2 regions of the Thiobacter subterraneus genome follow, and region 2 is predicted to be linked to the other one. Evidence: predicted binding sites of a transcription regulator. Region 2 holds the regulator's gene; the other holds the start of a gene.
The links. Region 2 encodes FliA, which starts transcription of late flagellar genes. Its sites were predicted from a motif close to CTAAAGTTTNNNNNNNNNNNGCCGNTA; they were not measured.

Region 1: ACZ42P_RS01555 (flagellin N-terminal helical domain-containing protein) is a predicted target of FliA. The motif match lies at 11,123-11,149, and genes of this name have one in related genera.

The regions. Positions count from the first base shown of each region.
Region 1 is NZ_AP042402.1:270,924-286,505, reverse strand. It holds gene galU (UTP--glucose-1-phosphate uridylyltransferase GalU) at 1-838, shown strand, start outside; gene ACZ42P_RS01585 (DsrE family protein) at 856-1,224, shown strand; gene ACZ42P_RS01580 (hypoxanthine-guanine phosphoribosyltransferase) at 1,626-2,174, shown strand; gene ACZ42P_RS01575 (S-methyl-5'-thioinosine phosphorylase) at 2,392-3,138, shown strand; gene def (peptide deformylase) at 3,141-3,674, shown strand; gene gmhB (D-glycero-beta-D-manno-heptose 1,7-bisphosphate 7-phosphatase) at 3,674-4,216, shown strand; gene ACZ42P_RS01560 (glycosyltransferase) at 4,785-11,036, shown strand; gene ACZ42P_RS01555 (flagellin N-terminal helical domain-containing protein) at 11,226-12,080, shown strand; gene ACZ42P_RS01550 (flagellar protein FlaG) at 12,176-12,559, shown strand; gene fliD (flagellar filament capping protein FliD) at 12,633-13,994, shown strand; gene fliS (flagellar export chaperone FliS) at 14,019-14,468, shown strand; gene ACZ42P_RS01535 (flagellar protein FliT) at 14,471-14,803, shown strand; gene ACZ42P_RS01530 (hypothetical protein) at 14,813-14,995, shown strand; gene ACZ42P_RS01525 (DUF2802 domain-containing protein) at 15,052-15,423, shown strand; gene fliK (flagellar hook-length control protein FliK) at 15,451-15,582, shown strand, end outside.
Region 2 is NZ_AP042402.1:537,281-552,862, reverse strand. It holds gene flgE (flagellar hook protein FlgE) at 1-376, opposite strand, end outside; gene ACZ42P_RS02900 (flagellar hook assembly protein FlgD) at 402-1,049, opposite strand; gene flgC (flagellar basal body rod protein FlgC) at 1,063-1,476, opposite strand; gene flgB (flagellar basal body rod protein FlgB) at 1,489-1,890, opposite strand; gene ACZ42P_RS02885 (GGDEF domain-containing protein) at 2,047-3,843, opposite strand; gene flgA (flagellar basal body P-ring formation chaperone FlgA) at 3,976-4,680, shown strand; gene flgM (flagellar biosynthesis anti-sigma factor FlgM) at 4,902-5,216, shown strand; gene ACZ42P_RS02870 (flagella synthesis protein FlgN) at 5,395-5,892, shown strand; gene motD (flagellar motor protein MotD) at 6,031-6,849, opposite strand; gene ACZ42P_RS02860 (flagellar motor protein) at 6,897-7,637, opposite strand; gene ACZ42P_RS02855 (RNA polymerase sigma factor FliA) at 7,685-8,383, opposite strand; gene ACZ42P_RS02850 (MinD/ParA family ATP-binding protein) at 8,411-9,289, opposite strand; gene flhF (flagellar biosynthesis protein FlhF) at 9,305-10,600, opposite strand; gene flhA (flagellar biosynthesis protein FlhA) at 10,597-12,642, opposite strand; gene flhB (flagellar biosynthesis protein FlhB) at 12,678-13,820, opposite strand; gene iscX (Fe-S cluster assembly protein IscX) at 13,962-14,156, opposite strand; gene fdx (ISC system 2Fe-2S type ferredoxin) at 14,156-14,494, opposite strand; gene hscA (Fe-S protein assembly chaperone HscA) at 14,520-15,582, opposite strand, start outside.

The sequences.
Region 1 (15,582 bases), 270 kb from region 2:
CACGCGCTTTTTGCCGGCCACCAAGGCGAGCCCCAAGGAAATGCTGCCGGTGGTGGACAAACCCCTCATCCAGTACGCCGTGGAGGAGGCCATTGCCGCGGGGCTCACGGAAATGGTATTCGTCACCGGACGCAGCAAGCGCGCCATCGAGGATCATTTCGACAAGAACTACGAACTGGAGGCGGAGCTCGCGGCACGGGGCAAGCACGACGTGCTTGCCACCCTGCGCGCCATGCTCCCGCCTGCGGTGAGCTGCGTCTATACCCGGCAGCCGGAGGCCCTGGGCCTGGGCCATGCGGTGCTGTGTGCCCAGCCGGTGGTGGACGGCGAACCCTTCGCGGTGATCCTCGCCGATGACCTCATCGACGGCACGCCGCCCGCCCTGGCCCAGATGGTGGCCCTGTACGAGACGCACCGCTGCTCCGTTCTGGGGGTACAGCGGGTGGAACGCGCCCACACCCGCTTCTACGGCATCGTGGATGCCGAGCCCGCGGCTGAACGCCTGTGGCGGGTGAAGGGCATCGTGGAGAAACCGAAACCGGAAGAGGCGCCCTCCACCCTGGCCGTGGTGGGCCGCTACATCCTCACCCCCCGGGTGTTCGACCTGCTGCGGGAGGTGCAGCCCGGCGCCGGCGGCGAAATCCAGCTCACCGACGCCATCGCCGCCCTGCTCGCCGAGGAACCCATCCTCGCCTACGAATTTACGGGCACCCGCTACGACTGCGGCAGCAAGCTGGGCTATCTCAAGGCGACCATCGACTATGCTTTGAAGCATCCGGAGGTGGGCGGGGCGTTCCGGGACTACCTGCTTTCCCTGCAGGGCCGCCTGCCCGGGTGACTGCCAAGGAGGGCATCATGGCCGACAAGCTGATGATCGTGATGGTGAACACCGACCCGCGCAATCCGGCGGAGCTGGGGGCGCCGTTTTTCCAGGCCACCGTCGCCGCGGCCATGGAATACGACGTGGAGATCATCCTGACCGCGGGGGCGGGCGAACTGGCCAAGCGCGGCGTGGCCGAGCGCATCCAGATCAAGGAAGGCAGCGGCAAGACCGTGTACGACTTCATGCGGGATGCCCATGAGGCCGGCGTGCGCTTCAAGGTGTGCACCCCAACCCTGGAACTGTGGGGCGAGGACCTGATCCCGGAGATCGAGGAAACCGTGGGCGGTGCCTACCTCATCCAGCGGGCCATGGATGACGACACCGTGACCTTCACCTATTGAGGGAAAGAGACCCAGGTACCGCGCTCCTGCGGCGATCAGCGCAACTTGTGGGAGCGGCTTGAGCCGCGACACAGGCCCTGGTGGGAGCGGCTTGAGCCGCGATGGCCATGGAGGCAGCCTTTTGGGAGCCGACCCCCTGGTCGCCGCTAAAGCGCCTCCCACAGTGGGGGCTGGGGCTGTGTGGGAGCGGCTTCAGCCGCGATGGCCATGGAAGCAGCCTTTTGGGAGCCGGCCCCCCGGTCGCCGCCAAAGCGCCTTCCACAGTGGGGGCTGGGGCTATGTGGGAGCGGCTTCAGCCGCGATGGCCGGGGCAGCCACCGACGAAGCCAAAAAGCATGAAACGGGCCGGAAAAATCTTTGAGCAGGTTTTTCGGCCGCATCCATTCCATCGAGGACCATCCGTGCTGACTGCCGAACAAGCCTGGGCCATGCTCCGGGAAGCGGAGCTGATCTACTCCAAAGACGAGGTCACTGCCGCCATCCAGCGGGTGGCGGCCGAGATCACCGCCCGCCTGGGTGAGCGCTATCCCCTCGTGCTCTCGGTCATGGGGGGCGCGGTGGTGTTTACCGGGCAGCTCCTGCCCCTGCTGCGTTTCCCCCTCGATTTCGACTACGTGCACGCCAGCCGCTACGGCCGGGCAACCCAAGGGGCCGAGCTCCTGTGGAAAGTGCTGCCCGGCGAAAGCGTGAAGGGGAGGGTGGTGCTGGTGCTGGACGACATTCTCGACGAGGGCCGCACCCTCGCCGCCATTCGCGACAAACTCCTGGACATGGGTGCGGCGGAAGTCTATTGCGCCGTGCTCACGGAGAAGGACACCGGGCGAGACAAGCCCCTGCACGCCGATTTCGTGGGGCTTCGGCTGCCCAACCGCTTCGTGTTCGGCTGCGGCATGGACGCCCATGGTGCCTGGCGCAATCTGCCGGAGATCTACGCCCTGCGGGAAGGCTGATCGTTGAGCGTTGCGGAAGGCTCGGCACCCCTTCCGCCTCCCGGGAGCGTGTTCCTGCAGCGGCCAGCGTGGCGGGTGAAGAGCTGCCGTGGCGAAGGCGCGCCCGCGCCGAAACGCTGCCTGCGGCGCCTGGTGCACCCGCAAGCCGGGCCGGCGAAACCCGGGTAAAATGCCGGCATCGTTGCGTCGCCGGCAGTCAGCCACGGAATTCCGCATTATGCTCGCCATCATCGGAGGCACCGGCCTCACCCAGCTCGCCAATCTGGAAATCACCCACCGGCAGGTCATCCGCACGCCTTACGGAGAGCCCTCCGGCGCGCTGACCTTCGGCCGCATCAAAAACGAGGAGGTGATCTTCCTCGCGCGGCACGGTTACGGCCACACCATCGCGCCCCATGAGGTGAACTACCGCGCCAACATGTGGGCGCTCCATTCGCGGGGCGTGAAGGACGTGGTGTCCGTGGCCTCGGTGGGCGGCATTCACCCGGACCTGACCCCGGGACGCATCGTCATTCCGGACCAGATCATCGACTACACCTGGGGCCGCAAGAGCACCTACCGGGAAGGCAACGACACGCCCGTGGTGCACCTCGACTTCACCCAGCCCTATTGCGAGGACATGCGCCACCTCTGCATGCAGGCGGCGGCAGCCGCGGGGGAGAGCTACGTCGCCGGCGGGGTCTATGCCTGCACCCAGGGACCCCGGCTGGAAACCAAGGCGGAGATCGACCGGCTGGAGCGGGATGGTGCCACCATGGTGGGCATGACCGGCATGCCGGAAGCCATTCTCGCCAAGGAGCTGGGCCTGTGCTACGCCCACCTGGGCGTGGTGGCCAACTATGCCGCAGGCCGCGGCTCGAGCGCCCAGGGGATCCGTCTCACCGATGTCGAGTCGGTGCTCAAGGGTGCCATGCAGCGGGTGCGCACCATTCTCGAGCACCTGGTGAGCCTGCACGCGAGCTGACCATGGCCGTCCGGGAAATCCTGCGCATGGGCGATCCGCGGCTGCTGCGGGTGGCGGATCCGGTGGAACGTTTCGACACCCCCGAGCTGCACGCACTCATCCAGGACATGCACGACACCATGGAAGCCTACGACGGAGCGGGGCTGGCCGCCCCGCAGATCGGCGTGCCCCTGCAGGTGGTGATCTTCGGCGTGCGCCGCAATCCACGCTATCCGGACGCGGAGGAAGTGCCCTACACCGTCCTCATCAATCCCACCCTCACCAAGCTCGACGATGAAATGGAGGAGGGCTGGGAGGGCTGTCTCTCGGTGCCCGGCCTGCGCGGTCTGGTGCCCCGTTACCGGCGCCTGCGCTATCAGGGGTTCGACGCCCGCGGCACCCCCATCGACCGCACGGTGGAAGGCTTCCACGCGCGCGTGGTGCAGCACGAGGTGGACCACCTTTATGGCATTCTCTACCCCATGCGCATGCGGGATTTGCGCAAGTTCGGCTTCACCGATGTGCTCTTTCCGGGCCAGCATTTGCAGGACGACTGATGGGCAAGGCCGCCGTTTTTCTCGACCGTGATGGCACGCTCAACGTGGAGAAGGAATACCTCCACCGCTGGGAGGACTGGGAATGGATACCGGGTGCCATCGACGCCATCCGGCGTCTGAACGAGGCGGGGTTCCTGGTCATCGTCACCACCAACCAGTCCGGCATCGCCCGCGGCTACTACACCGAGGCCGACGTGCTCGCCCTGCACCAGCGGGTGGACGAAGACCTGAAACGCCACGGTGCCCGCATCGACGCCTACTATTACTGTCCCCACCATCCCCAGTACGGTGAAAACCGCGACTGCGACTGCCGCAAGCCCGAGCCCGGCATGCTCCTCCAGGCCGCGCGGGAACATGACATCGACCTCACCCGCTCCTACATGATCGGCGACAAGGCGGCGGACGTGGAAGCCGCCCTCGCCGTGGGCGCCATGCCCATCCTCGTCCTGACCGGCTACGGGGTGGAGGAGCAGAAAAACGTCCCCCCGGCCACCGTCATCGTCCAGGACGTGGGGCGGGCGGTGGAGTGGATTCTCCAGTAACACTTGCAAAAAATCCTCAAGTTCCGCGCCAGACTGCCGCAATGGGTCTGTAGTCAACCACGGGCCCAGCATGCCGGGCTGAAAGCCCTCGCCCCTGCAAGGTCTGCCGGCACGGGTGCAAGGGGTGCAGGCATCCCATCGAGCAGAAGGCGCAGCTTGCTCAGGGGACGGGTTTTATGGATACGGTCTTCCAGGCTCACGTAGGAGAACATCGCGCCTTGATTGATCGTCTTGCCTCGCATCGGGGTCAGGGTGTCAGGATTTCCAGTGAACCAATTTCACCGCCTGCCCAGATGGACCCGGTTTTTACCAACCTGTTAGGTTTCCAGGCACCATGACTTAAATAAATTCAAGTGAGCACAGCCTCTAGTCTCCCTGTTTGTGCCTCATTCAAATAGCGTAAATGTGCGTGAATCTCGGCTGTTGGGTTGGCACGGGGTGGGGTATGGTTTGAGTATGGTAACTCGCTGCTGCTACAGCCAAATTAAGGCCGTGCTTCCGAACGTAATCGAGCGGATTGTAAGGATTGTCCGACTGAGCGTTCAAAGTCACTATAGGGATAGCCACTATGGTTTCAGCCACTGACCTCCCCGTCATTGTTCATTCTCTCTTTCGCTCGGGCAGCACCTATATTTTCGACGTGTTCAGGCGTGCTGGCGGTGGCAGCAAGTATTATTGCTATCAGGAGCCATTGCACGAACAGCTGCTCAGGTGTGCCCAAGAGGTTGCTTGGCTGCAAGATCTTACCGAGAGTAAGCGTCTAGCCGCAGGGTTGCGCCACCCTGCGCTCGAGAAAGCATATTTTGAGGAGTATGCGCCACTAGCAGAAGAAATTGGCCGGGTCTTCAGACCAGAATTTTCTTATGACCTTTACTTCATGGATTCTCACTCGGCCGCGCCCGATTTGGAGAGGTATTTTTCACTTCTATGCACGAAAGCCCCACGCCGTCCCGTCCTGCAATGCTGTCGCTCCACCGGACGCTTGGCATGGATCACGAATCGTTTCCGGGCAGTAAATGTGTTCTTGTGGCGATCGCCCTATGATCAGTGGCGTTCGTACCAGGTCAATTCCTATTTTGATGCGACCTCTCTGCTGATATTGCGGTCGAGCTTCGCGCCTCCGGTGATGCAAGCGTTACGCGAGCGATTGGCCGTCCCCGCCCTCACGGAGACCGACCCACGGGATGCTATCCGTCAATATCAGGAACTGGAGTTGGACTCGGATACACGCCTTACCGCGTTCTTAGGGCTGTGGTGTTATGCCATGCTTGAAGCCGGTCCCCGGTGTGACGTAACGATTTCCATGGATTTGCTGAGCAGCAGCGCCGCCTACCGGAAAACCATCCTCGAATCCCTGGCTAAACTGGGAATTGCGCACCTTACCTTCGACGACTGCGCCATGCCTCGGCATGAGCGCCATCCGCGCGAGGTGGCAAGATTTATCCGCCGCGCGGATCAGGTACTAAGACTGTTTGCCAACCACGGGTACAATGCAGCGCAGTTGAGCCATCTAGAAACATTGCTAAACCCTGCTACCGGGGTAGACGCAGGCGCTACAGGTCCTCGTACACACGGATTCAGTTTTCACGCGATCGACCAAGCGGCAGGGAAAACAAAGCCTTGCCTCGTGGTTGCTGCCCCATTCCCGGTTTATCCGGCAATTTCCGGGGGTGAGCGCCGAGTTTTTTATTTGTATAGGTCCTTGTTGGGAAGATTTGAGGTGACGCTTTTGACCATTTCTGGACCGGACAAGCCGCCTGGGACATATGTTATCCAGCCCGGCTACAGGGAGATAAGGGTGGCCAAGAGCATCCTGCAGCTTGCGCACGAAGTTGAACTAAATAATGCGGCGTCTCTGTCGACAGAGGACATCGGAATGACGTCCCACATATTTGATACGCCGGAGTTTATGGATGTGCTTCGCGATCTTGTAAAGGGTGCTAATTTTGTCTGTTTGAGCCATCCGTATCTCTATCCGGCTGTAGCGGCGGTGTGGAACGGACCGATTTTTTACGACGCACACAACGTGGAATTTGATTTAAAACGCCAGATGCTCCCAGAGTCCCCGATACGTGACGTGCTGCTCAAGGTTGTCGAGGAGGTGGAGAAAGCCTGCTGCAAACGCAGCGAGGTGGTGTACTGCTGTTCTGAAGAGGACCGAAAACGGCTAAGCGAGCTTTATAACACTCCCTTGGAAAAAATATTCGTTGCGCCAAATGGCTATTCGGAAGCAGAGATTGAGTTCGTCAGCCTCGGGGAGCGCGTACGACTACGCGATACCAGCAATTTGCCGAAAATCGCGGTATTCATAGGGTCAAACCATCTTCCAAATGTGCATGCATTAGAAAGCGTTTTTCGCATAGCCGATCAACTGCCGGAAATACAATTTATCGCAGCCGGGTCGGTTTGCGACGCTTTCCCAAATGGATCCAGGCGCAGCAATGTACATTTGGTGGGGATGATAAGCGAGGAAGAGAAAAAGGAGCTGCTTGCAATAGCCGCGGTGGCTGTCAACCCCATGGAGATTGGGTCGGGGACCAACTTAAAAACAATCGAATTTCTCGCTGCGGGAGTGCCGCTGGTCACGACGCCATTTGGTGCCAGAGGGCTCGGGCTGGTTGACGGAATACACTGCAGGATCAGGGAAGTTGCGGAGTTTCCGGCAGCAATTCGCGAATTGACAAGCAGCACCAACGACAAGCTGGTTGCCCGTATGGTCGAGGCGGGCCATGCACACGCGCGGGCCAATTTCAGTTGGGAAGGTGTTGGGGCGCGCCTGATTGCGGAGATTGCCCATACACTAGGCGAAAGTTTTCGGTTCAAGGGGCTCTCATTAGAGCTGCAAAAGAAGGTGGCCGATCCTGAACCGGTTGCAAAAATTGCTGTCGAGCCATCTGATAGCCTAGGCCAAGGCAAAAGCCCTGGTTTCGGCGTCAATATTATCGGGCATGTAAGCGGAAATCTTGGTATCGGGGTGACCGCAAGGAATTTTATCGCGCTACTGCTGGAACACAACATACCTGTCAAAATCCTAGACATTGACCCTGGATTGGGGCGCTGGCGTGCCGATTTGACATACGCGCACTATGAGGTGGCCAGCGAAAGGGATCTGACACATCAGGTGAGTATTTTTATCTTGCCCCCAGAAACTATTGCATACCTGGCGCGTACTTCGCCGCGGCTCTTTGACCGGGCCCGACTTTTGGTGGGACTGTCCATGTGGGAGCTTCCGGTGGTGCCCAAAGCATGGCGGGGCGCCTTGGAAAGCATGGATGTCTTGTTGGCAGAGTCGGAGTTCATTCGTTATGCCTTCGAGTTCAACCTGTCGGGCGTCTTTACCCTGCTCGCGCATCATCCGTTGTACCTCCCGGATGGGATTCGGGGTGATCGTGCGAGATTCGGTTTGCCGGAAGATTGCCTCGTTTTCATCAACAGCTTTGAGCCGCACAGCGATCCCGCGCGAAAAAATCCGTTCGCAGTCCTCGAGGCTTTCAAGCTGGCTTTCCCGTCCGAGCCAAACGTAAGGCTTGTTTTCAAAATAAACAACGCTTACATCAATGGAAGACTTCATCCCGCCGCGGAGCAGGTGAGGGTTGCGGCGGAGCGCGATCCGAGAATCATTCTGGTCGTAGAAAAAATGAATTACCGGACCGCACTTGAGCTCTATGCCAGTTGCGACGTGTTTGTCTCGTTGCATCGGTCGGAAGGGCTTGGGTTGGGACTGATGGAGGCCATGGCCCTGGGGAAACCGGTCATTGCCACGGCGTGGTCGGGGAACATGTCGTTCATGGATCATGAGTCGGCCTGTCTGGTACGTTACAGGCTGCGTCCATTGAACGGCACGATTCGTGTTTATACCCCTGAGTTTGTCGGAGGTGACTGTGTATGGGCCGAACCCTCGGTTGCTGATGCGGCAGCCTGGATGCGCCAGCTATTCGAGGACGAGAAATTGCGAGTGGAAAAGGGGCAACGGGCTCGGGCGCGAATGCAGGCACACCAGAAGCTTGCCCAGGGCGCCTTGTTCCTGCGCGAGCTGAAGGCAATCTGGGAAGCGCGCAGGTTCATGCCGCCCAAGCACGAGAGCCTGAGTGCGGGTGTGGCTCACAGTGCGCCTCGGGATGAATCCTATGCACTGTGGCGGTCCAAACAGTCCTTGACGGAGGTACATGCCCAGACTTTCGCGGAGCGGATGATGCGCAAATGGAAGCAGCGGCCGACTTTTCGCCTGGTATTGATGCTGCAGCCTGGGCAGGAGACCCAGCTGGCGGACACGATCGATTCGCTTGCCAGCCAGCTTTACCCGGGCTGGCGCCTGGTCGTCGTCGCGCCTTTTGCTGCGCCGGATCCGGCATTCAACGAAGTCGAGCAGCTCGGCTGGGTCGAAGCGCATTCTTCCGAGGAACGGGTGCGTGCAGTCAACGCCCTGGCTGCCGAAGGAGCTGGCGACTGGCTCTGGCTGCTTCCGGGCGGAGCCAAAATAGAACCGCACGCGCTGCTGCGCTGGGGCGACTACATCGATTTGCACCCGGAGTGGCGGGTCATCTACTGCGACGACGACCGCATCCTGGCCGACGGCAATTTTGGCGACCCCTGGTTCAAACCCGATTTCAACCTGGACCTGCTCCGCTCCATGGACTACGTGGGACCATTTCTTGTGCGCGGAGATGCCCTGCTGGAAGCGGGAGGCTATTCCGGGCTGGAGGGGGCGGAATCCTATGACCTCCTGTTGAGGGTCCTCGATCGCTTTGGTGAGGCGAGCATTGGGCATGTCGCTGACGTGTTGCTGCACCTGCCGGGTACCGGGATCCTTACCTGGTCGGCAGAGGCCGCCATGGAGGCAGTGCGGGAGCATTTGGTCCGGGCTGGCATCAGTGGAGACGTGCTGCCCGGATACATCCCGGGCACGCACAGAATCGTGTACCGGCATACGAGCACCCCCCTTGTCTCTGTCATCATTCCCAATCGGGACAAGCTGGAGTATCTCCAGCCCTGCGTCGAGAGCCTGCTGGAAAAGACCACCTATCCGAACTATGAGGTGCTGATCGTTGACAACGGCAGCACGGATCCGGATCTCCTCGAGTACTACCGTGATCTCGAGCAGACCCAGGGGGAGCGTGTTCGAATACTTGCCTACGACGCGCCGTTCAATTTTTCCGCAATGAACAACGAGGCGGCGCGGCAGGCGCGGGGAGAATATCTGCTGCTGCTCAACAACGATACCCAGATCGTTCAGGGGGAATGGCTGGAGCGCATGGTATCCCACGGGCAGCGCCCGGAGGTCGGCGTCGTAGGTGCCCGCCTCGTCTATCCCGAAACCGGCAAACTGCAGCACGCAGGCGTTGTGCTGGGTTTACGTGGGGTGGCTGAGCACGTGTTCACTGGAGAGCTCGGCCTGACCGATCCCGGTTACATGAACCGCGCCCTGGTGGACCAGAACTATTCCGCCGTCACGGCGGCGTGCATGTTGGTACGGCGCTCAGTTTTCGAGGAAGTGGACGGGTTTGACGAACAGCGTTTCGCAGTTTCCTTCAACGATGTGGATCTCTGCCTGAAGATCGGCATACGTGGCTACAAGGTCGTCTGGACCCCCTATGCGACGGTGGTGCATCACGGCTCTGCTTCCCAAAAGGCGGGCGGCGGAGATGTGGTCGCGCAGGCCATGCAGGTCCAGCGGTTTGAGGCAGAACACCGTGCCATGCTGGCCAAGTGGCTTCCCACTCTGGCCAACGACCCTGCCTACAACCGTCATCTCAGCCTCCAGCCTCCGGGATACGAGGTGGAAACCGCCATCGTCATCGACTGGGATCCTTATTTCCATGATCGGCCCCGCCTGCTGGGCCTGCCTCTCTCGGGCGGCTCCGGTGAATATCGTGTGATCAGCCCCTTCCGGGCCCTGAGCCGGGCCGCGCTGGCCCACGGTGATGTGGTTCAGACCGGCAAATATTTCGAGAGTCGCCTGCCCACGCCGGTGGAGCTCGAGCGCGCCAAGCCCGACACCCTGGTGCTGCAGGCCGCCTTGGGGGATCCGGCGCTCCAGGCCATGGCTGACTACCGACAGTTCAACGGCGACGTCATGCTGGTTTTTGCCCTGGACGATCTGGTCACCCAAATGCCGCCCGAGAACCCTTTCTTTCGCCACGCGCCGCGGGATGTCAAGCCTCGGCTGCGGAAGGCGCTCTCCCTGTGCGACCGGGTGGTGGTCAGCACGGAACCCATTGCCGAACTTTGCCGCGCCATGCATGGGGACGTGCGCGTCATCCCCAACCGGCTCGAAAAGGCGATCTGGGGAGGATTGTCTTCCCGCCGGCGGCGGGGCACCAGGGCCCGCGTTGGCTGGGCGGGCGCCCAGCAGCACGCTGGTGACCTTGCCCTCATCGTGGAGGTGGTCAAGGCCACTGCGCAGGAGGTGGACTGGGTGTTCTTCGGCATGTGTCCCGAGGCGCTGCGGCCGTTCGTCAGGGAGTATCACGACTTCGTGGTCTCGTTTTACGACTATCCCGCCAAGCTGGCGAGCCTGGACCTCGATCTGGCCGTGGCGCCCCTCGCCATCAACCCGTTCAATGAAGCCAAGAGCAATCTGCGGCTTCTGGAATACGGCATTCTGGGCTGGCCAGTGGTTTGCACTGACATTTATCCGTACCGGGAGGCACCGGTCAAACGGGTGCCCAATACGCCGGAGGCCTGGATCGAGGCGATCCGCGAGCGGATTTACGATCTGGACGCCGCAGAAAGGGAAGGCGAGCGCCTTCGCCAATGGGTTCTGCAGCATTACATCCTGGAAGACCACCTCGGCGAATGGCTGCGGGCGCTGACGCGGTAAGGTTCAGTGCCGGAGTGCCGGGTGGGCGCGCGGCCGGGCGCCGTGCGTCCACCCGTAGCTAGGTCCACACTTCCTGCCCGCCCAGGCTAAAGTTTCGCCCCCCCTCTCCGTTAAAGGGCTTGACGGCGACGCATCCAACCTGTCGCCGCGCCCGCCGCCATGCGGGTTTACCTGTCAAGGAGATGAAAAATGGCTCTGATCGTCAATACCAACATTGCCTCCCTGAACGCCCAGCGCAACCTGGCCACCAACAGCAGCCAGCTGGCGGTCACGCTGCAGCGGCTGTCCTCGGGTCTGCGCGTCAACAGCGCCAAGGACGATGCGGCGGGTCTGGCGGTTTCCCAGGCCCTGACTGCCCAGATCCGGGGCAACAACCAGGCGGTGCGCAATGCCAACGACGGAATTTCCCTGGGCCAGACCGCCGAGGGCGCCCTGGGCCAGATTGCCAACAATATCCAGCGCATCCGCGAGATCGCGGTGCAGGCGGCCAACGGCACGTTGAGCGATGACAACCGGAAACAGCTGCAAAAAGAGGTGGACCAGCTGACCCAGGAGATTTCCCGGATCGTGCAGACCACCCAGTTCAATGGCACGTTGCTGCTGTCTGGCAGCAATACACTCACGTTCCAGGTCGGTGCCAGCGGTACCGCCGATAACCAGGTCACTGTGACGACGACCAACCTGGCCACAAACGGTGCGGGTGGTCTCTATACCTACAGTGGCTCCCTCACTGCAACGAAAGTCATCGACGTCACGAGCCAGACGACTGCCTCGGCGGCACTGGCAAACCTCGACGCGGACATCGCCCAGATTTCCACCATCCGCTCCACCTTCGGTGCGGTGCAGAACCGGTTCGAGGCGGTGATCGCCAACCTGCAGAACTATGTGGAGAACCTGGAGGCTTCCCGCAGCCGCATCATGGATGCCGACTTCGCGGCCGAGACCGCCGCGCTCACCCGCGGCCAGATCCTGCAGCAGGCGGGCACCGCGGTGCTGGCCCAGGCCAATGCCCTGCCGCAGACGGCGCTGACGCTCCTGCGGTAAATCCGGAACAGGGGAGCATGAGGACGGGAGGGGCCAAAGGCGCACGCCGGCGGCCTTTTCCTCCATCTGATCCCCTCATGCACGGAGGGTAGGCCATGTCAAACGGTCCCATTTCCCCGTTGGGCCAGTCGGTGGGGATGACCGGTGCCCCGTCTGCGGCGCAGAACCCGCCGGCGGAGCTGCCGGTTTCCACACCGCCGCCGATAGCCGTACCCGCGCCGGTTCAGGCGCTGCCCGGGCAGAAGCAGCAGGCCGATGCCCAGGCGGTGAAGCAGGCGGTGGAGCGCATCAATGCCTTCATCCAGTCCGCCCAGAGCGATCTCAAAATCTCGGTGGACAAGGACACCAAGATGGTGGTGGTGAAGGTGGTGGATCGGGAAACCGGCGAGGTGATCCGCCAGATTCCCCCGGAAGAGGCGCTCAACATCGCGAAGCATCTGGATTCGGCGCAGGGCGTGTTGTTCCGGTCCAAGGTCTGATCGGGCAGTCCGGCATGGCGCTTCGTGCGCCATGCCGTTCCTTCGGGGAAAACAGGCAATACAGGAGAGTGTCATGGCGATTTCATCGGCCGGGATTGGTTCCAATCTGGACGTCAACGGGCTGGTCTCCCAGCTCATGGCCATCGAGCGCAAGCCGCTCAACGTCCTCGACCAGAAGAAATCGCAGCTCAACAGCGAGATTTCCGCCTACGGTCGGCTGAAGAGCGACCTCGCCGCCCTGCAGAGCGCCATCGGTGCGCTCAAGGACGCGGCCGATTTTCAGGTTTTCAAGGCCACGCCGGCCAGTGACGGCTATTTCACTGCCTCCGCGGATGCCACCGCGCTGGCGGGCACCCATTCCATCACCGTGACCCAGCTCGCCCAGGCACAGAAGCTGGTGTCCGCGGCCTTCGCCGACACCAACACCACGCCGGTGGGCGAGGGCACCCTGACCCTGAGCAACGGCACGGACAGTTTTTCCGTCACCATCGACAGCAGCAACAACACCCTGGCGGGCATCGCCAATGCCATCAACTCCGCCACGGGCAACTTCGGCGTCTCCGCCACCCTGCTCAACGATGGCAGCGGCTACCGCCTGGTGCTCTCGCCCCGGGACACGGGCGCGGCCAAGGCCATCACGGTGGCCGTGAACGACACCGGCGACGGCAACAACACGGACAACCTGGGCCTGTCCCGCCTTTCCTACGTCCCGGGCGCGCAGAACCTCAGCCAGACCGTGGCGGCGCAGGATGCCATCCTCACCGTGGACGGACTCACCGGCATCACCAGCGCCTCCAACACGGTGAGCCGCGTGATCCAGGGCGTCACCCTGAATCTCAAGGCGACCGGCAGCACCACACTCACGGTGGCCGTGGACAAGGAGGCGATCAAGGGCAAGGTCAACGATTTCATCAGCGCCTACAACAAGCTGGTGAGCGACATGGACGAGCTGCACCGCAAGGGCGGCACCCTGGAAGGACGCAACACGGTGCTCACGATCCGGTCCCAGATCCTGGGCGTATTCAACGCTTCCGTTAATCTGACCGGAAACGATTTCAACTACCTGTCCCAGATCGGCATCAGCATCCAGAAGGACGGCAAGCTGGCCCTCAATGCCAGCGACTTCGATGCCGCCGTCACCGGCAAACTGGACAGCGTGATCCGGTTGTTTACGGACGACACCCAGGGCTTCGGCCAGCGGCTGTACACCGAACTGGGCAACCTGCTGCAGACCAACGGCGTGCTGGATGCCGCCACGCAGGGTCTCAATGCCAACATCTCGGAGATCGAGCGGCGCAAGGATCAGCTCTTGGTGCGGCTCGATCGCATGGAGCAGCGCCTGCGCGCCCAGTTTGCCGCGCTGGATGCCATGCTGGGCAGCATGCAGCAGACCAGCAGCCAGCTCATGCGCGCGCTTTCCTCACTTCCCCGCTGACCGACGAAAGGACGGACGACCACCATGAACACGATGAACCGGGCTCTCAACGCCTATGCGGACGTGGATCTGCAAACCGCCGTCTCCACGGCGAGCCCCGTGCAGCTCATCGTGCTGCTCTATGACGGGGCGCTGGCGGCCCTCGCCTCGGCCAAGGGGCGGATGCAGGAGATGAAGCTCGCCGAGAAGGGCGCCCTGATTTCCAAGGCCATCGGCATCGTGGAGGGGCTGCGCTCGGTGCTCAACCACGAAAAGGGCGGCGAGATCGCGCGCAACCTGGATGATCTCTACGACTACATGAAGCGGCGCATGGCCACTGCCAACCTGAAAAACGACCCCGCCATGCTGGACGAAGTCATGGGCCTGCTCGCAAGCCTGCGCGAGGCCTGGGTGGAGCTGGCCGCGCAGGAACGCCAGCAGGCGGCCCCGGCCAGGCTCACCGAGGCGGCCAGCGGCGTGAGCCTGAGGGCGTGACCATGGATGCCACCGAGGCGCTCGACCAGTACCGCGTGATCGAGGAGACCACGCGGCGCATGCTGGCTGCCGCCCGGGCAGGGGACTGGGACACCCTGGTCAATCTGGAAACCGACCGCAAGGCCATGATCGAACGCGTGACCGCCCAGGAAGTGGATTTCGGCCCCCGCGCCGCCGAGAAGGATGGCTGCATCCGGGCGATCCTCAAGGCCGACCAGGAAATCACCCGCCTCACCCGCGCCTGGATGGACGAGATGCAGGACATGCTGGCCACCCTGCGTGCCCAGCGCAAGCTCGCCGAGGCGTATCACCATGGGTCGGGCGCGGGCGGCTGAGGCGGCGCCGTGGACGGGCAGAGGCTGGCGCAAACCGGGCCCTTGGGGCAGGTGCCGGATCTTGTCCCCGTCAAGCCTGACCGGCTGCCGCGCCGTCCCGACTGGCCGCGCCAGCGCCAGCGCCGCCGCCAGCCGCCATCCCCCACGCCCCAGGCCCCCACGCCGCCCGGCCACGTGGACGACTACGCCTGAGAAAAAGGGAGGGGCTATAATCCTTCACGTCGCGACTGCCCTGCGAGGAAGTGGTCATGGAAGGCGCGTTCGTTCTCACCTGGAAGGAAATCCTGATCGGCGCGATCGTGGTGCTGGGCGTGTACATCGCCGAGCTGCTGCTCCTCATGCACGGCTCCCGTGGCCAGGGCAGGACACTCTGGCGACGGGGTGCCCAGGCGCGGGAACTCATGGAGCTGCGCCGGGAGGTGGCCGAGCTCCGGGAGCGTGTGAACCGGCTGGAACAGGCTGCGAGCCGCGCCACCGAGGAAACGCCCGTCACGCCCTATACCAAAGCCTTCCAGCTCGCCAAGCAGGGGCTGGACGTGGCGGAAGTGGCAGCCTCCTGCGGCATTTCCCGCGCCGAGGCGGAACTCATCGTCGCCATGCAGCGGGGCGGGCACCTCTGACCCTCTCCGCATCGCGGGGACGCTGAGATGCCGGTCAACGACGTCCTCGCCCAGCTCCAGCAGCTGCTGCGCCGCACCACGCCCCTGGTGGAAGGGGCGGAGCGCCTGCCCGAAACCTTCCTCAAGCTCACCCCGGGGCAGCAGGTGCGCGCCACCGTG
Region 2 (15,582 bases):
CGTAGCCCGTGAGTTTTTCGCCGGCGGCGGTGACGATATAGCCGTCCTTGTCCAGCTGGAACTGGCCGTTGCGGGTGTAGAAGATGGTGCCCTGCTGGTCCACCCGGAAGAAGCCCCGACCGTTGATGGCGATGTCCAGGGGATTGTTGGTGACGCTGATGTTGCCCTGGGTGAACTGGGTGGCAATGGTGGCCACCTTGGTGCCGATGCCGGCGGCCAGACCCGTCGCCCCGGCGAGGGAGGCGGCATAGACGTCGGCGAACTGGGCCTGGGAGGCCTTGAAGCCCACGGTGGAGGCGTTGGCCACGTTGTTGCCGATGACATCGAGGCTTTTCGCTGCGGCGTTCAGACCGGAAAGACCCTGCTGGAAGCTCATCGCATTCTCCTTTCGCTTGCTGGGCTTACATGACCTGTTTGATCTGGGACAGCGTCACTGCCCCCAGATCGAGAAGATTCAGTTCCACCTGACCCCGGTTCAGGCTCACGCTGGCCACCGTGCCATGGGACAGGGCGGTGGCCGTCACCGGCTGGCCGTTGGCGCGTGCCTGCACCTCGAAGCGGTAGGCCCCACTGGGGACGGCCTGGCCATCATCGCGCACGCCGTCCCACTGGAACACATTCACGCCGGCAGGCTGGGCCCCGAGATTGGCGCTGTAGAGGGGCTGGCCCGCGGCATCCCTGATGGCCACCAGCACCTGGTCCGCGGGCGCGGCGAGCTCGAACCCGGCCAGCCCCGTGCCGTCGCGCAGGAGCAGGGTGCTGCCCTCCGTGAGCACGCCGCGGCCGATCATGGCGGCAGCCTGCAGCGACTGGGCCTGGGTCAGCGCGCCCGAGATTTTTTCCACCAGATCCGCCAGCCTGTTGATGCCGGTGACGGTGGACAGCTGGGCCATCTGGCTGGTGACCTGGGCATTGTCCAGTGGATTCAGGGGATCCTGGTTCTTCATCTGCGCCACCAGCAGCTTGAGAAAACGGTCCTCGGTGGCGGCCACGCTGTCGGCGGCACGCGCGCCAGCGGCGGAAGCAACGGCAGAGACGGCAGGTGTCATGGCATTGGTCCTTTCACTGGCCCAGGGTCAGCAGCTTGAGCATCATGGCCTTGGTGGTGTTCATCACGTCCACGTTGTTCTGGTAGGAACGGGAGGCCGAGATCATGTTCACCATTTCGTCCACCACGTTCACGTTGGGGTAGGTGACGTAACCATCCTTGTCCGCCGCAGGATGACGCGGGTCATAGACGCGACGCAGGGGCGAGGGGTCGTCCACCACCTCGCGCACCACCACGCCTGCGCCGGCCGTGACACTGGGCGTCCCCATGGGAACGGCCTGGAACACCACCTGTTTGGCCCGGTAGGGGCCGCCGTTGACACTGGTGGCGCTTTCCGCATTGGCGAGATTGCTCGCCACCACATTGAGGCGCTGGGACTGGGCGGTGAGCGCGCTGGCGGCGATGTTGAACACATTGAACAGGGACATGCTGGCTCCTCGTTACTGCGTGCGCAGGGCGGCCTTCATGTGCTGGATTTCCGTGTTGAGCACACGCACGATGGCTTCATAGCGCAGGGCGTTCTCCATGAACTGGGCGCGCTCCCGGTCCATGTCCACCGTGTTGCCGTCGATGTTGCCCTGCACGTCGCTGCGATAGAGCACCCGGGCCCCCAGGGGATTGGCACCGGGCGCCGGCAGGTGGCGCGGGTGGGTGGTGGCCAGTGTGCCCGGGGCGGCGCGCCCGCTCATGACGCGGGAGAGCTCGGCGGCGAAATCGATGTCCACCGCCTTGTAATGGGGCGTGTCGGCGTTGGCGATGTTGGAGGCCAGAAGCTGCTGGCGGAAGCTTGCGAGCTTGAGGGCCGCTGCGTGGCCTTGGAACAGGTGATCCAGCTTGTCCATGATGGCTGCGTGTTTCCTGGTTGGGCGACCAGTGACAAGCAGCAACCGTGCCAACCCGCGGCGGCGGGCGCGAGGGCCCTAACGGTGGCCTTTCGCCCCGGGTGCCGGCAAGCCCTGCCGGCAGGCGGGAGGGAGGCGGCGGCAAAGTTTGCCGCTTCAGCCGGCAGCGGATTGCAGCGGCTGGGCGAGGAAGACGCGGTTGCGGCCGGCCTGCTTGGCGCGGTAGAGGGCCTCGTCGGCTCGCGCGATCATGGACTCGGCGCTCTCGCGGCCCTCGCGCTGGGCCACGCCGGCGCTGAAGGTGATGAGGATGCGCTGATTGTCGTGGAGGAAGAAACGCTTGGTGAGCTCCCGCTGCAGCCGGGTCATGATCTTGACGGCGTCTTCGGCGGTGGTGTCCGGCAGGATGATGACGAATTCCTCCCCGCCGTAGCGGGCCACCACGTCGGTGGGACGCAGGATGTCCTTCACCGTCTGCGCCAGGTGTACCAGCGCCTGGTCGCCGGCTTCGTGGCCATAGGTGTCGTTGAGGCGCTTAAAGTGGTCCACGTCCAGCAGCGCGATGGAAAGGGGCAGACCATGGCGTTCGGCACGGGCGAATTCCCGCTCGAAGGCGTCTTCCATACCGCGCCGGTTCAGCGTGCCCGTGAGGTAGTCCTGGTACACCAGCTCGGAGACTTGGTCGAGCTCCGCCTCCAGCTGCTTGACCCGGGCTTCTGCCGCCTCGACCTGCTGGCGCGCCGCCACCAGCTCGTCGTGGGACCGCACCATGTCCAGATGCATGCTCCGGGTGTCGGCGAGAATGTCCTGCAGGATCCGGTTCAGGGTGGGCAGATCCTCGGTGCCACTCAGGATTTCCGCATAGCGTTCGATTTTCTTGCGGTAGCCGCCGGTGCTCTCCGACATCTCGCCGATGCGCTCGATGAACACCGTCACCAGATTCTTGAGGGTGGTCTTGGCCTCGTTCAGGCTGTGCTTGAGGGTGCCCTGCTTGAAAATCACTTCCTTGAAGCGCTTTTCCGCATCGGCGATGACGCGCGCATCGAGCGGCCGGCTGATGATTTCCTGCACCACGGTGAGCTGGCCGCGCAGCCACTGGTCATCCAGCAGCAGTTCGCCGATGTTTTCGATCACCAGCCTGAGCAGCCGCATGAGACCGTCCAACACGCCGGTTTCCGCCTGGGTCTGCAGTTCCACCTGGATCCAGAACTGGCGCAGGGCCCGGGACAGCGTGGCGAAGGCCTCCGGAGTGCGTGCGCTGCGGGCCTGGTCGGCCAGGCGCTGGGCTTCTGCGGCCAGACCGGGCACGTGGGACAGGCGCGGCAGCACGCCCTGCACCAGCGCCTGGGCTAGCAGTTCCGCCAGCATGGCCGGGAGATCTTCCGGCACGGCGGCCGTGATCGGCGTGCCACGCCGGTCGGGCGCCGGCTCCGGGGCCGCGGGGGCGAGCTCGATGTCGGAGGGCCCGACGGCACCCTCCGACCAGGCGCGGGTTAGGGCCGCGAGCTTTTGCGCCAGCTCTGCGGGATTGCGGCCGAAATTGATGAGTACCCGCTCCAGGGCTTCCCTCTTGCGGGGCGTGGTGAGCCCGGCCTGCTTGAGATCCCACTGGCGGATCAGCTCCCGGATGATCTCTGCCCAGTTGGCCGCCTCCCCGCCCTGGGGCGCGACGAGTCCCTCCAGTGTGGCGCCAAAGGTTTCCCAGTCTCGGGCCTCCACGGCCTTGGCCAGCTCGCGCAGGCGGGGGGCCTGGGCCGGCAGACGGGGACCCAGGTTTTCCAGAATGCGCGCGAGGTTTTCCTCCACGGCTTCCGAGGCGGCGGTTTCCGGGGCGGCGCCGGCCAGTTCCCGGTAAATGCGCTGGTAGTTTTCCGGTGTGGGGGCGATGCGCCGCGCGGCGAGCTGCTTGAGCGTCTCGCGCGCAAGCTCGGTGGGATTGCTGAGTGGGGGCATGGATGCTGCTCGGTTCTTGTCCGGGCCGCGGTTCGGCTGCGCGTCCCCTGTCGGTCGGGTCAGGGGGGCGCCTTCGCGGCCTGCTACAATCGTGTTGTGTTCGCCTTAGTTCTGTCCCATTTGCGGCGCGTCATGGGTGCAACTTTAGCGCACCTGCCGCGCCTGCTCGCCTTTGGCCTGTGGCTGCTGCCGGGATGGAGCGCGCTCGCCGCACCGGCCGCGCCCGATGCCCTGCGCCGCGAGGTGGAGCAATTCGCATACCAGCAGCTGGCGGGGCAGCCGGGCGAGGTCCGCGTCGAGGTGGGTGCGCTGGATCCGGGGCTGGCGTTGCCCCGCTGCCAGCGGCTGGAGGTGTTCCTGCCACCGGGGGTCCGTCTTTGGGGCACCGTCAACGTGGGGGTTCGCTGTGCCGCCGGCGCAGCCTGGACGGTCTATGTGCCGGTGACGGTGCGTGTGCATGCGCCGGTGGTGACGGCGGCCCGTCCCCTTGCCGCCGGACGTCCGCTCGCGGCGGAGGATCTGGCACTGCAGACCCTGGATCTCACCCAACTGCCGCCGGGGGTGCTCACGGATCCGGCCCAGGCGGTGGGGCAGACCCTCACCGTGGGGCTGCTTCCGGGCTATCCCCTGCGGCAGGACATGCTGCGCCCGCCGCTCGTGATTCGCCAGGGACAGACCGTGAAGCTCATCGTCCAGGGCGAGGGTTTCCGGGTGAGCGCCGAGGGTCGGGCAGTCACCAATGCCAGTGCCGGTCAGACCGTGCAGGTACGTACCGCCTCGGGCCAGACGGTAACCGGGGTGGCACGCCCGGACGGCACTGTCGAGGTCAGCTACTGAAGACGCCGGCGCCCCCCGGCTTGGTGGTAAACTCGAGCGTTGCGAAGTCCGGGTGTCGAGCCCGGTCCCGCCCCGGGAAGCCTTGCTTGACGTGGGCTCTCTGCCCATCGCCTGCATTGCACGATCGTCATGCGGGGTGCTCAAGTTTCCGGGTTTGCCGCCGAAAACCCTGGGCAAGGCGGGCTGCCTTTCCCGCTCCACTGACAGCGAAGGGAAATGCCTTGAAAATCGACAACTCGTCCAAGCCGGTGGGCAAGACCCAGGCCACCCAGGCCCCGGCCAAGAAAGCCGGGACGGGCGCGGCCAAGCGCCCAGCTTCCTCCTCCACCTCCTCCGAAAAGGTGGACATCAATCCCCTGTCCTCGCAACTGCAGGCCCTGGAAAGCGAGCTGGAGCGGGTGGAGGTGGTGGACACCGCCCGCGTCGAGGCCATCAAGCAGGCAATCAGCGAAGGGCGCTTCAAGGTCAATCCGGACGCGATCGCCGACCGGCTCATCGCCACCGTGAAGGAAATGGTGCTGAGCCGCAAGGGCTAGCGTCAGGCTGCGCGGCCACCCCCTGGCGTGTATGGAGCCCTGCGCAAATGGTTGACATCGTCTCCCTCCCGGCAGCTCCGCTGGCTGCCCCCCGCAAGGCGACCGCCTGGGTGTCCCATTCCCGGAGTGGGGGCAAGCCTTTCGACGCTAGCAGGCAGGTCGCGGCCGTTTCCCAACCATGACCCGGGATTCCTCCCCGCAAGCCCCCAACACCCTGACCGCGATGCTGCAGGCGGAGCGGGCGGGCTACCAGGCCCTGCACGCGCTGCTTGAGGAAGAACATGCCGCCCTTCTGCGTGGCGATGCCGACGCGCTGGTGGCGCTGGCGCAACGCAAGTCGGCGCAGGTCGTGCATCTGGCGCAACTGGCCGAGGCCCGCAACCGTGAGCTCATGAACCTCACGGGGCAGGTGGATCAGGCGGGAATCAGCGCCTGGTGTCATCGCTTCGCTCCACAGGCCAGTGGTGTAAACGCGCTCTGGCAGGCACTCATCGAGGCTGCGCGCGCGGCGCGTGCCCTCAACGAGGAGAACGGCGCGCTCATCCAGGCCCGCCTGCAGCACAACCAGCAGGCCCTGGCGGTCCTGCGTGGCGCGGCCCAGGAGGTGGCGCAGGCCTACGGGCCGGACGGCCAACCCTGTCCTGCGCCCACGGGCCGTCCCTTGGGCAGAGCCTAGTCCCGCCGCCTTTTTCCTGTCTGCTCCAATGTCGTGACGCCCGCCTTGGCGGGGACGGTCCGGAGGCGCGCACCCTTGCGCGACCGGGGCTGGCAGAGCCGGTGGCAAGGGGGACGTCGCGGAAGCTTCCCGGCAGGCCTAGTGTCCCTTGCCGCCGTCCAGCACGCCGGCGATGGGAATGTCCTTTACCTTCTCAGGCGTTTCCGCGATCACGAGCAGGGTCACCCGGCGGTTGCGTGCCCGGTTCTGCTCATCCGTGTTGGGCGCAAGGGGCCGGTTGTCGGCATAGCCCACCGCCACCAGCCGGTCCGGGCTCACGCCGTTGGCCTCGAACAGGCGCACCACGCTGGCGGCGCGCGCCGTGGAAAGCTCCCAGTTGGAGGGGTAGAGCGCGGTGTTGATGGGGCTGTCATCGGTGTGCCCCTCCACCTGGATCTTGTTGGGCACCTGGGCCAGCAGCTTCGCCACGGCCGCGAGCACCTTGACCGGCTCACCCTGCAGGGTGGCGGACCCGGGCGGAAACAGCACGGCGGCGTTGATCTCGATGGTGACGCCACGCTGGCTCTGGGTGACCCGTACCTGGCCTTCCTTGATCAGGGGCGCCATCACCTGCAGCAGGTCCTGGGCGATTTTCTTCATGCTTTCGGTCTGCCTGCGCAGGCGCGGATCTGGCTCGCTGTCGGGTTTTTTCACCGGTGCGGCCTTGATGGGCTGGGTGCCGGTGCCCGGCGAAAGCCGCGCCTCGAATTCCACCGGGTTGAGGGAGGAGGGGGCGTTGCGAAAGGCATTGAGGAGGGCATCGGAGAGCACCCGGTACTTGCCCTCGTTGATGGAGGAGATGGCGTACATCACCACGAAGAAGGCGAACAGCAAAGTGATGAAGTCCGCGTAGGAAACGAGCCAGCGCTCGTGGTTTTCGTGGTCTTCGGGGCGTTTGCGCCGGGTGCGGGGGCTCATGGTCCCTGCATTATCGGCCGCGTGCCCGCGGTCTTGAGGGGGCCGGGTCAGGCAAGATAGCCGCGCAGCTTGCGTTCGATCAGGCGCGGGTTTTCTCCGTTGGCCACGGAAATGAGTCCCTCCACCAGCATGTGGCGCAGGGTGATCTCCCGGGCGATCAGGCTCTTGAGCTTGTTGGCGATGGGCAGAAACAGCAGATTGGCGGAACCCACGCCATAAACCGTGGCCACGAAGGCAACGGCGATGCCCGCGCCCAGCTTGGAAGGGTCGGAGAGATTTTCCATGACGTGGATCAGACCCAGCACGGCGCCCAGAATGCCGATGGTGGGGGCATAGCCGCCCGCAGATTCCCAGACCCGGGCGGCCTGGCGCTGCCGGTCCTCATAGGCGTCGATTTCCACCTGGAGGGTGTCGCGCAGCGTTTCCGGTTCCGCGCCATCCACCAGCATCTGCAGGCCCTTCCGGGTGAAGGGGTCGGCCACGTCGTCGATCAGGGGCTCCAGCGCCAGCAGTCCGCCCTTGCGCGCGGTGGCGCTCCATTGGGTGATGCGCTGGATCAAGGGTTCGGCGTCCAGGGGTGGCGGCACGAACACCCATTTCACCATGCGCATGCCGCGCAGGAAGGTGGGCAGGCTGCTTTGCAGCATGACCGCCCCCGCCGTGCCGCCGATGACGATGACGAAGGCGGTGATCTGCAGCAGTGAGCCGACATGGCCGCCTTCCAGGATCTGGCCGCCGATGACCGCGGTGAGCGCGAGCAGGATGCCGATGAGGCTGATGAAATCCATGGGGGTTCAACCAAAGCGCGGGATGCGCAGGGAAAAGAACGACACGGTCAGCTCTCGAGCCACTCGCGCAGCTTGGCGCGCAGCCGCGCGACCGCCTGGGTATGCAGCTGGCAGACGCGGGATTCGCTCACACCCAGCACCTCGCCGATTTCACGGAGATTGAGGTCCTGCTCGTAGTACATGGCCATCATCTGGCGCTCCCGCTCCGGCAGACTCTTGATCGCCTCCACCAGCATCTGCCGGAACCCCTGATCCTCGAGGATGCGCAGGGGATTGTCGGCATCCGTGGCGTGGTGGCGCTCCAGGAAATCCGCCCCCTCCGAATCCTGCAGATCCTCGTAGTAGACGAGCTGGTGGCCCCGTGCATCCAGCAGCATCTGCTGGTAGTCGGCCAGGGACACGTTGAGCTCCTGGGCCAGTTCCGATTCCGTGGGGGGGCGGCCGAGCGCTTGTTCCAGCTTGCTCATGGCGGCCTCGATCTGGCGCAGGTTTTTGCGCACCGTGCGCGGCAGCCAGTCGGCATGGCGCAGCTCGTCCAGCATGGCGCCGCGGATGCGCTGCACGGCATAGGTTTCGAACTGGGCGCCCTGGCTGCCGTCGTAGTGTTCGGCTGCATCGAGCAGCCCGATGAGGCCTGCCTGGATGAGATCGTCGACCTGCACGCTGGCCGGCAGCCGCGTCATGAGGTGGTAGGCGATGCGCTTCACCAGCGGCGCGAACTTCTGGACGTATTCCTCTTTTTTCAAGCGCTTCCCTTGCCGTATGCGGGGCCCTCAGAGGTGGGCGTTTTCGGCCGCGAGGCGGCTGGTCATTACGAGTCTGTGCAGAAAGGCGCCGGGGCGTCCCGCCTCCCCATCGGGCCAGGGCCAGCCATTCATGGCTTCCGCGACGAGGCGGCCGGCGCCTGCGGCGGGACTGTCGGGAAAGGCATCGACCACGCTGCGTCCCAGGCGGTCGGCCTGTCGCGCCTGGGCATCCAGCGGGAATTCGCCCAGCCATTCCAGCCGGACACCCAGGTGGCGGGCCGCTGTCTGCGCGAGATTATTATAAATGGCCCGCGCCTTCGCACCAGAGCCGGTCTTGGCCACCACCAGATGGAAGCGCCGCTGGGCGAAGTCCCGCGCAAGACGCTTGATCAGGGCATAGGTTTGCGTGATGGCATCGGCCGCGCAGGACACGACGAGTACCTGTTCCTGGGCGGCGAGCTGCAGGGCCAGGCTGCTGGCTCGGTCGCCCGGGAAGGGGTCCAACAGAAGAACGTCCATGGCCTCCGCCACCTGGGCAAAGGCGGTGCCCAGGTTTTCCTGGGCCGAGGGGTCGAGTGCCGGCAGGCGGGCGAGGGCATCGCCCAGCTCCAGCCAGGCCACCCCCGCAGCACCTTCACTCACCACCTGTTGCAGGGTCCGCTGGCCACGCAGCACGGCCGCCAGGTCGTGGCGGGGGGGCGGTGCGAGATCGCTGGGAATGCGGTGCCGACGCTCGCTCACCACCAGCACGCGGCGGCCACGCTGGGCCAGACTGGCGGCAAGCGTCGTCAGCACCAGGGTGCGGCCCACGCCTTCGAGGGCGGCGGTGATCGCGACCACACGCAGGAAGTCCGGGCGCAGCAGCCGGCGCAGACCTTCGGCCTGGTCGTGGACGAAGGGCCCCATGTCAGCGGCCCATCCTCACCACGTCGGGGGTGCCACGCTTCCGGCTGGACTGTCTTCGGCCAGGCTGGCGGCCGCGGCCACCAGGGAGAATTCCTCGGGGCGCGGCGTGAAGGCCGGATCCTCCCGCGGCGGGCGGAAGGCTCGGTCGATGAGATAGCCGGCGTGGGCGAGATGCAGATCCTCCGGCACGCGCTGGCCATTGGTGAGGAAATGCACCGGCAGTTTGTGGCGGATCGCGACATCCAGCACCGGCCCCAGACTCATGGCCTCATCCACCTTGGTCAGGATGCAGCCCGCCATGCCGTGGCCCCGGTAGGCGGTGACCACATCGTCCAGAGTGCTGCCATGGGCGGTGGCGGCCAGGAGCAAGAGACGCTTCACCTCGCGCCCCTGTCCGGAGAGCAGCGCGATCTGCTGGGCGATGCGCCGGTCGCGCTGGCTCATGCCCACGGTGTCGATGAGCACCAGATGACGGTCCGCCAGGTCCGTGAGGGTGAGCTTAAGGTCGGTCTCATCCTTCACCGAGAACACGGGCACGTTGAGAATCTTGCCGTAGATGCGCAGCTGCTCGTGGGCGCCGATCCGGTAGGTGTCGGTGGTGACCAGCGCCAGGCGTGACGGTCCGTGCTTGAGGGTGCAGCGTGCCGCCAGCTTGGCCACGGTGGTGGTCTTGCCCACTCCCGTGGGACCCACCAGGGCGTACACGCCCCCCTGTTCGATGAGATCCTCGCCGGCGGCCACGCAGCGCAGGTTGCGCGTCAGCGCCGCCTTGGCCCAGCGCAGGCCGCGCTCGAAGTCGAGCTCGCGGGGCATAGCTTCCATGAGCTGGCGTGCCAGCAGGGGACTGAAGCCCGCGGCGAGCAGACTGCGCATCACTTCCAGCTTGAAGGGCTCGCGCCCCTTGAGTTCGTTCCAGGCAAAACCGGCGAGCTGCCCTTCCAGCATCATGCGGATGGTCCTGAGTTCCTGCGCCAGTCCCTGCACCAGCTCGGCTGCCGCGGCGGGGGCGGCCTCGCGCGTCCTGGCCGGTGCGGGCGCTTCCGGGGCCGTGCGCTCCGGGGCAGGCGGCGCGGGCCTGGGGCCGGGGGCAGGGATGGTGACGCCCGGGATCTCGTGGCGCACGCTGGGGGCTGGCCGCGCCGGCGGCACCGGGCCGGTGAGGGAGGCCACGTCCTCTTCCGCCACCGCCATGATCTCCACGCCCCCGGGAACCGGGCGATTGCTCAGGATCAGGGCATCCGGGCCGAGGGCATCGCGTACCTGACGCAGGGCCTCGCGCGTGGTGGGCGCGGAGAATTTCTTGACGATCATGCGCTAGCTCCCAAAACGGCGGTGACCTTGACGGTCTTGGTGTCGGGGATTTCGGCGTGGGACAGCACCTTGAGCTGGGGGGCCACGCGGCGCAGGAAGCGCGACAGCAGCGTGCGCAGCGGCGCAGGGACGAGCAGCACCGGCGGCAGCCCCTGGGCCTCCTGCTGCTGCACCACTTGGCGGGTCTGGGTGAGCAGGCGCTCCGCCAGCCCCGGTTCCAGCCCGGGGCCCTGGCCTTCGCCCACCTGCACCGCCTGCATGAGCAGGTGCTCCAGGGTGGGGTCGAGGGCGATCACCTGCAGTTCGTCGCTGCCCGGATACAGGCCATGCACGATGGAACGGCCCAGGGCGATGCGCACCGCGGCGGTGAGCTCATCGGCGTTCTGGGTGCGCGTGGCATGGTCGGCCAGGGTGTCCAGGATGGTCTTCATGTCGCGGATGTGCACGCCTTCTTCCAGGAGGCTTTGCAGCACCTTCTGCAACAGGCTCAGGGAGACCAGCTTGGGCACGGTCTCTTCCACCAGCTTGGGCGACTCCTTGGCGATGTGGTCGAGCAACTGCTGCACTTCCTCCCGCCCCAGCAGTTCGGCGGCATGGCTTTGCATGATGTGGGAGAGATGGGTGGCGATCACCGTGCTGGCATCCACCACGGTATAGCCGTAGGTCTGGGCCTGCTCGCGCAGGCTGGCGTCCACCCAGATGGCAGGCAGGCCGAAGGTGGGGTCGCGGGTGGGGGTGCCGGGCAGGCTGCCCAGCACACGCCCCGGATTGATGGCGAGATACTGACCCACGAAGGCCTCGCCCCTGCCCACCTCCACGCCCTTGAGGGTGATGCGGTAGGCATTGGGCCGCAGTTCCAGGTTGTCGCGGATGTGCACGGCAGGCACCAGAAAGCCCCAGTCCTGGGCGAATTTCTTGCGGATGCCGCGGATGCGGCGCAAAAGCTCCCCATCCTGGCTGCGGTCCACCAGAGGAATCAGGCGGTAGCCCACTTCCAGTCCCAGGGTGTCCACCGGTTGCACGTCGTCCCAGCTCACTTCCACCGTTTCCGGCACGGGCGCCGGGGCGGCCTCCTCGGCCCGGGCGGCGGCCGCCCGCTCGCGCTGGGTGAGGAACCAGGTCACGCCCGCCAGGGCGGTGGCCAGCAGCAGGAAGGCGACATGGGGCATGCCCGGAATGATGCCCAGGAAGGCGAGGATGGCTGCGGTCAGCATGAGCACCTGGGGGCGCTCGAAGATCTGCGCCACGAGCTGCTCGCTCATGTCCGTTTCCGCGGACACGCGCGCCACGACGATGCCCGCGGCGGTGGAAATCACCAGTGCCGGGATCTGCGCCACCAGGCCGTCGCCGATGGTGAGCAGGGTGTAGTTGTTGGCGGCCTGGGCGAGGGACAGGTCATGCTGGAAGATGCCCACCAGCAGGCCGCCCACGATGTTGATCACCATGATGATCACGCCTGCGATGGCATCGCCGCGCACGAACTTGCTGGCACCATCCATGGCGCCGTAGAACTCGGCCTCGCGCGCCACCTCCGCGCGCCGGCGGCGGGCCTCGTCTTCGCCGATGAGGCCAGTGTTGAGGTCGGCGTCGATGGCCATCTGCTTGCCCGGCATGGCGTCCAGGGTGAAGCGTGCCGCCACCTCCGCGATCCGCCCCGCACCCTTTGTGATCACCACGAAGTTGATGATGACCAGGATGATGAACACCACCAGCCCGACGGTGTAATTGCCGCCCACCAGGAAGTGGCCGAAGGCCTCGATCACCTTGCCCGCCGCATCGCCGCCGGTGTGGCCCTCCAGCAGGATCACACGCGTGGAGGCCACGTTGAGGGACAGGCGCAGCAGGGTGGTGAGCAGCAGCACCGTGGGGAATACCGAGAAATCCAGCGGCCGGGTCACGTACAGGCTGATGAGCAGCACGATCATCGCCAGCGCGATGTTGAACGTGAACAGCACGTCCAGCAGGAAGGGCGGCAGGGGCAGCACCATCATGGCCAAAATCATGACCACGAGGATGGGACCCGCCAGGCGGGTCAGGCTCATGCCGCCGAGGAGATCCAGGGTACCGGCACGGGCGTTCACGCGCGGGCCTCCTCACGGGCAGACTGGGGATCCATGTCCGGCGGCACCGGCAGGTCGCGCGGCGGCTCCGGCGGGGTGGCGGCCTGGCGCAGCTGGTAGACATAGGCGAGCACCTGGGCCACCGCCGTGTACAGCCGCTGGGGCACCTCGTCGCCCACCTCCGTGTGGCGGTACAGGGCGCGCGCCAGGGCAGGCGCCTCCACCACGGGCACGTGGTGCTCCCGCGCCAGCTCCACGATGCGGCTGGCGAGCAGGGCCGAGCCCTTGGCCACCACCTGGGGCGCGGCCATGCGTTTTTCCTCGTAGCGCAGGGCCACGGCGAAATGGGTCGGGTTGGTCACCACCACCTGGGCCTTGGGCACTTCCGCCATCATGCGCCGGCGTGCCGCCTCCCGCTGCATGGCGCGAATGCGGCTCTTGATCTGGGGATCGCCTTCCGATTCCTTCACCTCCTGCCGCACTTCCTCCTTGGTCATGCGCAGGCTCTTGGCGTAATGCCAGAACTGAAAGGGCACGTCGGCGATCACCAGAAAGACGAAGGCGCCCACTACGATCAGCGCGGTGGAGGCGACCAGGGAACCCACGTGACGGATGGCCACCGGCAGCGGCTCGCCCGGCAGGGCAAAGAAACTGTCCATGGATTGCCAGATGACCCAGGCCGCCACGCCGCCGATGAGCAGGCTTTTGAGGACTGCCTTGGCCAGTTCCACCAGCGCGTTCACGGAAAACATGCGGCGCAGGCCGCCAACGGGATCGAGGCGGGAGAAATTGGGCGTCAGAGGCTTGAGGGTAAAGTTCCAGCCGGACAGCAGGAGTGGTGCCAGCACGCTGGCCAGCAGCAGGGCCAGCAAAAGCGGCAGAAAGGCCAGCAGCACGTCCAGGAACTGGGCGTAGAGACGGGCCAGCATGAGCCCGGGGTCGAACACGCTGGCCCGGTCCAGGGTGAAGCCCGTTGCCATCAGGCGGGAGAGGGCCGCCATGAAATGGTTGCCCAGCAGCATGAGCACACCCAGGGCGGTGAGCAGCTCCAAAAAGGTGGAGAGCTCCCGGGAGCGGACGACCTGCCCCTCCTCCCGTGCACGCTGGATGCGTCTGCCGGTTGCGGCTTCTGTTCGTTCTAGATCGCTGTCTTCGGCCATCCCCGTCCCCCAACGGAGCTATAGTGTATCAGCTGGGGGAAAAACACAAGATATTGTGGTCGGGCCAGGGGTGGGCTCCGGGCTGCCAGGGAGGCGGAAAAAGGGGGAAAAACCGGAAAAAGCCGGATGCGGGCGGCAGCCCTATTCGGCTTCCTCCAGCCAGGTCATCTGGATGGCTTCCAGGATTTTCTCGTTGGAGGCATTGGGGTCGTCGGCAAACCCCGGCAGTTCCATCACCCAGCGGTGCAGGTCGGTGAAGCGCACGTATTGCGGGTCCACGTCCGGGTGGGCTTCCGCCAGGGCGATGGCGATGTCACGCACGTCGGTCCATTTCATCAGTGGCCCTCCTTCACCATGTTGATGGAGTATTTGGGGATCTCGATCACGAGATCCTGGTTCATGATGATGGCCTGGCAGGACAGGCGCGAGGTGGGCTCCAGGCCCCAGGCCTTGTCCAGGAGATCCTCTTCCTGCTCCTCGGGCGGAATCAGGGATTCGTAACCCTCGCGCACGATGACGTGGCAGGTGGTGCAGGCGCAGGATTTCTCGCAGGCGTGTTCGATCTCGATGCCGTTTTCCAGCAGCGTGTCGCAAATGGTCTTGCCCGGGATGGCGTCGATGGCTGCGCCCTCGGGGCAGAGTTCCTCATGGGGGAGAACGATCAGTTGGGGCATGGCTTGTTCGGGATGGAGGGCCCGGCTAACTCACGTCCGCCAGCTTCTGGCCCGCGAGCGCCTTGCGGATGGAGGCATCCATGCGCCGCGCGGCGAAGCCCTCGGTGACCTTGTTAAGGGCGTCGATGGCGGATTTGATGGCACGGTGGTCGTTGCCGCCCAGGGTGGCACGCAACCGTTCCATGGCCGCCTCGATCTCGGCGCGCTCGCGGTCGTCGAGCAGGGTGGCGCCGTCCTCGGCCAGGGCCGATTGCACGGCCTCCAGGAGGCGCTGGCCTTCCACCTGCTGCTCGCGCAGCGCGCGCGCCAGCATATCATCCGAGGCGTGGTCGCGGGAAGCGGCCAACATGCGCGTGATGTCCTCGTCAGTGAGCCCGTAGGAGGGCTTGACCGTGATGGCGGCTTCCACTCCCGAGGTCTGTTCCCGCGCCGAAACGGACAGCAGACCGTCGGCGTCCACCTGGAAGGTGAGGCGCACCCGTGCCGCACCCGCCACCATGGGCGGGATGCCGCGCAGCTCGAAGCGGGCGAGGGACCGGCAATCGCTCACCAGCTCCCGTTCCCCCTGCACCACATGGAAGCTCATGGCGGTCTGGCCATCCTTGAAAGTGGTGAAGTCCTGGGCGCGGGCGATGGGAATGGGCGAGTTGCGGGGAATGATTTTCTCCACCAGCCCGCCCATGGTCTCGATGCCCAGGGACAGGGGAATCACGTCCAGGAGCAGCATGTCGTCGGCCTTGTTGCCGGCCAGCACGTTGGCCTGGATGGCAGCCCCCAGGGCGACCACCTTGTCCGGGTCCAGGTTGTTCAGGGGCTCCTGGCCGAAGAACTCGGCCACCGCCCGCTGCACCGGCGGCATGCGTGTGGCGCCGCCCACCATCACCACGCCCTGTATGTCCTTGGGTGTGAGGCCGGCATCGCGCAGGGCCTTGCGCACCGGGACGAGCGTCTTCTGCACCAGGCTGCGGGTGAGCTCGGCGAAACGCTCACTGGTCAGGACCAGATCCACCGTCTCGCCGGTGGAGAGCACCGCGGTGAAGCGCGTCTCCGGATGGAAGGTGAGCTCCTCCTTCACCTCCCGTGCCTTG